DNA from 3 places in the Pseudoalteromonas sp. H103 genome. Region 2 is predicted to be linked to each of the others. Evidence: predicted binding sites of a transcription regulator. Region 2 holds the regulator's gene; each other region holds the start of a gene.

Region 1 (2,277 bases), on a different contig from region 2:
TAACGCGATGTCGGAAGCTTTAAAGCGTTTATCTTTCAACAAGAGTTTATCACCTTGTTTAGGTAGCAAGCCTAAAGATATTGGTGTGTCCTGGCCTTTTAAAATCATCCACAGCTCGTAATCTTTGTTTGTTTGTGCAACTAATTGGCTGCTGGCTTTAATAGCAAGCCCTTGTGCATTAACATCAATAAACCAAAGCGATTGTTTATCTTGGTTCTGTACCAAGGCAATTTGCTCAGTTTGCTTAACACTTGTCGTAGGTTGAATAACCAAAAAGGCTAAAATAATACATGCGGCTGTTGCTACAAAAGACCACGTACGCCAAATTGAAGGCTTAGTATGTACTACCGTTTTGCTAGACTGAGGTTTATTTTCAATCCGCTGCATTATTTGCACCCATACTTCGTCGTTAGGTATCTTTGGTGTAATGGCACTGGCTAAATTATTTAAATTTTGCTCCCACATGCTGGTGGCTTCACGTGCTTTATTAGAGGTAAGCAGTAAACGTTGAAAACGTTTACGTGCTAATCCTCTTAATGTACCTAGTACATACTGCCCTGCAAGTGAGTCAAGTAACTCTGGTTTGTCATAGTTCATAATGTTAAACACCTTTGTAGCTGTAACAGCCCACGCCTTATCCAACTTTTAACTGTGCCTAGCGGTGTTTCTATATGATCCACTAATTCACTATGGCTCAGCCCTTTGTAATAGGCTAAATGAATAGCCTGCTTTTGTTGCGGCTCAAGTTGCTCTATACAATTAACGAGTTTTGTTTCTTCATCGTAATTTATATCAATACTTTGCGTATCATATTCATCGTCGCTTAACGATTGCTCTTTGCGAACTTTGTGATAGCGCAGCGAATCGAGGCTGCGATACCTTACAATGCTTATCATCCAACTTATAACCGTCCCCTTTGAGGCATTATAATCTGATGCGTTGTGCCAAATTTTAATAAAAGCATCTTGTAATGCCTCTTCTGCATGAGCTCTATTGGTTAACATATTTAAACTAATCGCAAACAGTTTGCCGCTAGTTAGCTGGTATAAACTCGAAAAAGCATTTTTGTCTCCTTGTGCTGTTGCGCACAAAAGAGGGAGTAATTCGTCATTGTCCATAGGGTTCCTATTTTTCTTATTATCAGTGAGTAAACGATTAAAGGTGGGAATTGGATGCAAAAATTATTATTGCTTTATAGATTAGCTCCTTTATACGTGAGTACAAGGATTAAACGATCATAGTTAAATTATTAACATTTGAGAATAATTTATCTATAACTGTGTAAAAAATGCATAAGCTCGTTGTTCAGGAGAACTGTATTTTATTTATATTCTTATTAATCAGCTTGTTACGATTTTAAAGATGTATATTTTAAAGGGTTTTGATGGCGCGATATTTGCAAATGTACAAGTAGTAACGTTTAAAAAAACGAATAATATTATAAAAAGGAGAAGTTATGTGGGCTGCAATTAGTTATTCACTATTAGCGCTACTACTTATTTTTGTCGGATGGGAAGTGAGCTCTGTTTATTTTGCTATTGTTTTTTATTGGACCGCGCTTTCACTTTTGCTTGTAAGCGCTGCCTATATTTTTAATGCCGCTAAAATTTTCAGAAAAAGAGAAAATGGAGTCATCCCATTTTATATACGCTGGGCATTTGTACCATTTTTATTTGGAGTACAAATTTATAATGCCTGGTCGCGTAAGCACGATAAAGTACCGCCTATTCAGCAAATTAACGATAACTTATTTTTAGCCTGTCGCTTATTCCCCTCAGATATAGACACGTTAAAAGACAACGGTATTACAGCTATTTTGGATGTAACGTGTGAGTTTGATGGACTTGAATGGAGTTCAACGCAAGAGAACATTAATTACTTAAACATTCCGGTGCTCGATCATAGTATTCCTACTCATTCACAGTTAAATCAGGCCATTAACTGGATACATAACCATATCAAAGAAGACCGTCGGGTAGTTGTGCATTGTGCACTGGGTCGTGGAAGGTCTGTATTTGTTATGGCTGCTTATTTACTTAGCCAAAACAAAAATGCTGATGTGCATGAAGTACTTGCGCAAATTAAAGAAACGCGTGAAACCGCTAACTTAAATAAACATCAACTACGTCATTTAGCCAAACGTCATAAAAAAGGTGAATTGGTTATCAAAAATAAAGCAGTGTTAATTGCTAATCCTGTATCGGGTACGCGCTTATGGCAGGAAAAAGAGCATTTAATAGTTGCTCGTTTGTCAGCCTATTACGATTTAAAAGTACT
Region 2 (2,277 bases):
AAACGGTACGCGATGTTTATTTAGGCGAGCAATTTAGGCTGTAACATTTACGCCATGTCTTTAAGCATCTGCTAGTATTAATTATAACAACATAAAAGGATTGTTAGAGATACATGAGGCAATCATTACAGCTGCGCATGGGCCAGCAACTTACAATGACTCCACAACTGCAACAAGCAATTCGTTTGTTGCAACTCAGTACATTGGATCTCCAGCAAGAAATACAAGAAGCGCTTGATAGCAATCCGCTTCTAGAAGTAGATGAACAAGATTACACGGAAGAATCAGCTGGCAAAAACGAGCAAAAAGCAGATAACGATGAATTAACCGTAAGTGCTAATGCCGACGAAAAACCAAGCGAGTACGAGCAAGACAGTGGTGAAGCACTTACTAAAGACACCGTAAGTGACGAAATGGCTATGGATGTAAGCTGGGATGAGTACATGAGCGCAGCTCCTGCTTCATCATCAGGCCCTATGCCAGAAGATGAGTCTATTTATCAAGGTGCTTCAACCGAAACTCTTCACGAATACCTAATGTGGCAATTACAGCTCACGCCGTTTAGCCCTACTGATGAAGCAATTGCAATAGCGATTGTTGAAGCAGTCGATGACTCAGGTATATTAACGCTAAGCTGTGAAGATATTTTAGAAAGCTTTAATCAAGAGAACGACGACGAAGGCGAAGTTGAACTTGATGAAATAGAAGCCGTTTTAAAACGTATTCAGTTGTTTGATCCGGTGGGTATAGCAGCTCGTAGCTTACAAGAGTGTTTGTGTATTCAGCTAAATCAGTTTGATAAAGATACGCCTTTTATCAATGAAACAAAGATGATTTTAACCGATCATATTGACCTATTAGCGGCTCGCGACTATCGTACATTAATGAAGAAAACTAAGCTCAAAGAAGACGAGCTTAAAGAAGTAATGACGTTAATTCACACTCTAAACCCTAAGCCAGCAGATACTATTGTAAGGGAAGAATCAGAGTATGTGATCCCCGATGTATCAGTTAAAAAAATAAAAGGCCGTTGGGTAGTTGAGCTAAACCCAGATAGCATGCCTAAGATACGTGTTAATAGCCAATATGCAGCTATGTCACGAACAGTTAAATCTAGTGGTGACAGTCAATTTATTCGCTCTCATTTACAAGAAGCTAAATGGTTTATAAAGAGCCTAGAGAGTAGAAACGACACACTACTAAAAGTAACTAATTGTATTGTTAAGCAACAACAGGGCTTTTTTGAACACGGTCCAGAAGCCATGAAACCTATGGTTTTAAACGATGTTGCTGAAATGGTAGAAATGCACGAGTCGACTATTTCGCGTGTAACTACTCAAAAGTATATGCACACGCCACGTGGTATATTTGAGCTTAAATACTTTTTCTCAAGCCACGTAAGCACCGAAAATGGTGGTGAGTGTTCATCTACAGCAATACGTGCTTTGATTAAAAAACTGATTGCCGCAGAAAACTCAGCAAAACCATTGAGTGATAGTAAAATTGCGGATATATTGGCTGAGCAAGGAATTAAAGTAGCTAGACGCACAATCGCAAAATACCGCGAATCTCTGGCTATTCCACCGTCTAATCAACGAAAGAGTTTGATATAAGACGCAAAACAAAGAGGAAAACGCTTATGCAACTAAACTTAACTGGTCGTCATGTAGATGTTACTGATTCATTAAGAGACTACGTAAATAATAAATTTGCAAAGCTAGAAAGGCATTCTGATCATATAAACAATGTTCATGTCATTCTCGATGTAGAAAAACTTAACCAAAAAGCTGAAGCTACAATCCATGTAAGTGGTGCAGAGTTATTTGCATCTACCGAACATCAAGACATGTATGCTGCCATAGACTCGTTGATTGACAAGCTCGATCGTCAAGTTATTAAACACAAAGAGAAGCTTGCTCGACATTAATATGATGAAATTAAGCTCACTTATATGCCAGGACTGCAGCAAAGCTGCGGTCCTTTTTAATAGCAAAAAAAGAATTTTAGAGTTTATTAGCGAACTCGCTCATGAAAAGCTTCCTTATCTTTCTCAGCAAGATATTTTGTGTGCTCTAATGAATAGAGAGAAGCTTGGTAGCACAGGCATAGGCCGTGGTATTGCAATTCCTCATGGAAGAATGAGTGGCGCAGAAGAGCCATTAGCAATAGTGCTTGTAAGCGAGACAGCCGTAAATTTTGATGCGATTGATAACCGCCCTGTTGATATATTTGTTGCACTCATCGTACCAGATGGTGATAACCAACAGCACCTAAAGA
Region 3 (2,277 bases), on a different contig from region 2:
TTACTAACTGGTTTGTCTGCGACAAATATAGCCGCTTCAATGATCTCAATTAATTGCTCATCACTAATTCGACGACCCGCCATAATTTTGCTCAGCCTTTTAAAATACACAGCCATCTATTATGACAGAACATCATAAAAGGTGGAAAATATATCTGCCTTTTATCTAAATTAAATGCACAAAAAAGCCAGCAATTAATGCTGGCTGTTTTTATTAACTAATTTAGGTAATATTAGCTGTGTCTCAATACCTTAAGAGCATCATCTTCAGCTACCGCTTTACCGTATTTTTTAATATAACCTTTAAACTCACCTTTGCTGATGCGCTTATCGTTATTACCATCCATGTATCCAAAATGGTTCGAAATATCATCATCGTCAGCTTCTTCTACTGAAATATAACCATTTTTATCGTTATCTAAGCTTCTAAAATCATTTTCGATTTTATCAAACTTTGCTATTTTAGCTTTAAATGCTGACTCACTAACTTCACTGTCAGTGGCTACCTTACCGGTATTTAATTGCATGTAAGCGTTAAATTCTTTACGACTGATTTCATTATCCATGTTGGTATCAATATTTGAAAAATGGCCCCAGATGCTGTCATCATCTGCTTCTACTTTTGAAATATAACCATCACTGTCGTTATCTAAGCTTGCAAAATCGCTATCGATTTTTTCTAAACCTTGGTTTGATGCACAAGCCGCTAAGCTCAAAGATGCTAAAATAGTTGTTGCTAGTGTTAACTTTTTCATAAGACGTATCCTTGTAGTTAGTAAATGTCACTTTAACTAATACAAGTCCGATGCCAATATAAATAACACTCTAACTATCAATTGGTTAGTAGTTTTTAGCTTATTTTATATACTCTAATCAATTACTTAGCTTTGCAATGATTGCAGCCTACCTTGTAATTTTTGCAAAAAAATACCCGGTTAAAACCAGGCATTTTCTAAAAGATAATTTTTAGCTTAAAATTAAATTGCAGCGTTTTGGTAACGCTTAACAAACTCAGTTACGTTTTGACCATTACATTTTAAAGAGTTTAAGTTACCAATCTTTTGACGTACTGGTGCTAAACCTTTTTTAAGTGCAGTCATACATAACTGTGTTTCTTGGTGTGCATCTTTAGCAAATACTTCTACTTTATCTACTGATGAAGTACTTGCCGTCGCTTTTTTAGCGATATCACGAATGTCTTCACCGTTACACAAAATACTCTTAGAAAAACGAGATAAATAAACGCCATGTTGCGCAGCTTCTTTACGGGCAACGCTAAAGCCTTCGTTAGCACTTAATACACATAATTTAGACTCAAGTTTGTTGTCTTGGCTGAAGTAAGTGTTGCTTTGTGCACAAACAGTTGCAGATGCAAATAAAGCGGTAGCTAAAAGTAGTTGTGTTTTCATGAGAGATCCTATTTGAACGAGCTAAACAAGTAATTTTTGCGCATTATATATTCAAAATAGTTAATATCAATTGAATTTTTTATTTATTTAATTAATTAATAATGCATTTACAATGTTTAAACTTTAGCCATCATTTGATCAACATTTGTGCAGCTATTAACTCAATTCAGTCATGTTATGTAAGCGTATTTACTGATACAATTTATGCCACTAAATAGAACCAATTTTAAGGTAAATTTTATGAAAGTGATTTCTTTCAATATCAATGGTCTGCGTGCCCGCCTTCATCAATTACAAGCAATAATAGATAAACATCAACCAGACGTTATTGGCTTGCAAGAAATTAAAGTTCATGACGAAGCATTCCCATTAGAAGATGTTCAAAAAATGGGATACCACGTTTATTTTCATGGTCAAAAAGCACATTACGGTGTAGCTATGTTATGCAAAAAAGAACCTAAATCGGTTTTAAACGGGTTTGCAACAGATACTGATGAATCACAAAAACGTATGATAAGCGTAACCGTTGAACAAGATAATGGCCGCGACCTAACCGTTATGAATGGTTATTTCCCACAAGGCGATAACATTAATCACGAAACTAAATTTCCTTATAAACGCCAGTTTTACAAAGATTTAATGACCCACCTTGAAACTAACCACACACCAGAGCAAGACGTAATTGTAATGGGCGACATAAACATCTCCCCTACCGACCTAGATATTGGCATTGGTGATGCAAACGCTAAGCGCTGGTTAAAAACAGGTAAATGTTCTTTCCAACCAGAAGAGCGTGAGTGGTTAGCAACATTATTAAATTGGGGCTTTACAGATACCTTTAGAGAGCAAAATCCCGAAACAAACGATCA

What was found. Region 2 encodes sigma-54, which starts transcription at its own class of promoters, with help from an activator protein. Its sites were predicted from a motif close to GTTGGCACGNNNNTNGNNT; they were not measured.
Region 1: the regulator sigma-54 is predicted to act here: its motif matches at 1,384-1,402, upstream of ATS74_RS15880 (diacylglycerol kinase family protein).
Region 3: the regulator sigma-54 is predicted to act here: its motif matches at 794-812, upstream of ATS74_RS11490 (EF-hand domain-containing protein).

What each region holds. Positions count from the first base shown of each region.
Region 1 covers NZ_LOFG01000018.1:57,867-60,143, reverse strand. Annotated here, with positions in the region: gene ATS74_RS15890 (anti-sigma factor) at 1-597, opposite strand, end outside; gene ATS74_RS15885 (sigma-70 family RNA polymerase sigma factor) at 594-1,118, opposite strand; gene ATS74_RS15880 (diacylglycerol kinase family protein) at 1,457-2,277, shown strand, end outside.
Region 2 covers NZ_LOFG01000001.1:71,508-73,784, reverse strand. Annotated here, with positions in the region: gene lptB (LPS export ABC transporter ATP-binding protein) at 1-44, shown strand, start outside; gene ATS74_RS00390 (RNA polymerase factor sigma-54) at 114-1,613, shown strand; gene hpf (ribosome hibernation promoting factor) at 1,640-1,927, shown strand; gene ATS74_RS00380 (PTS sugar transporter subunit IIA) at 1,932-2,277, shown strand, end outside.
Region 3 covers NZ_LOFG01000015.1:362,713-364,989, reverse strand. Annotated here, with positions in the region: gene scpB (SMC-Scp complex subunit ScpB) at 1-83, opposite strand, end outside; gene ATS74_RS11490 (EF-hand domain-containing protein) at 233-754, opposite strand; gene ATS74_RS11485 (hypothetical protein) at 977-1,408, opposite strand; gene xthA (exodeoxyribonuclease III) at 1,649-2,277, shown strand, end outside.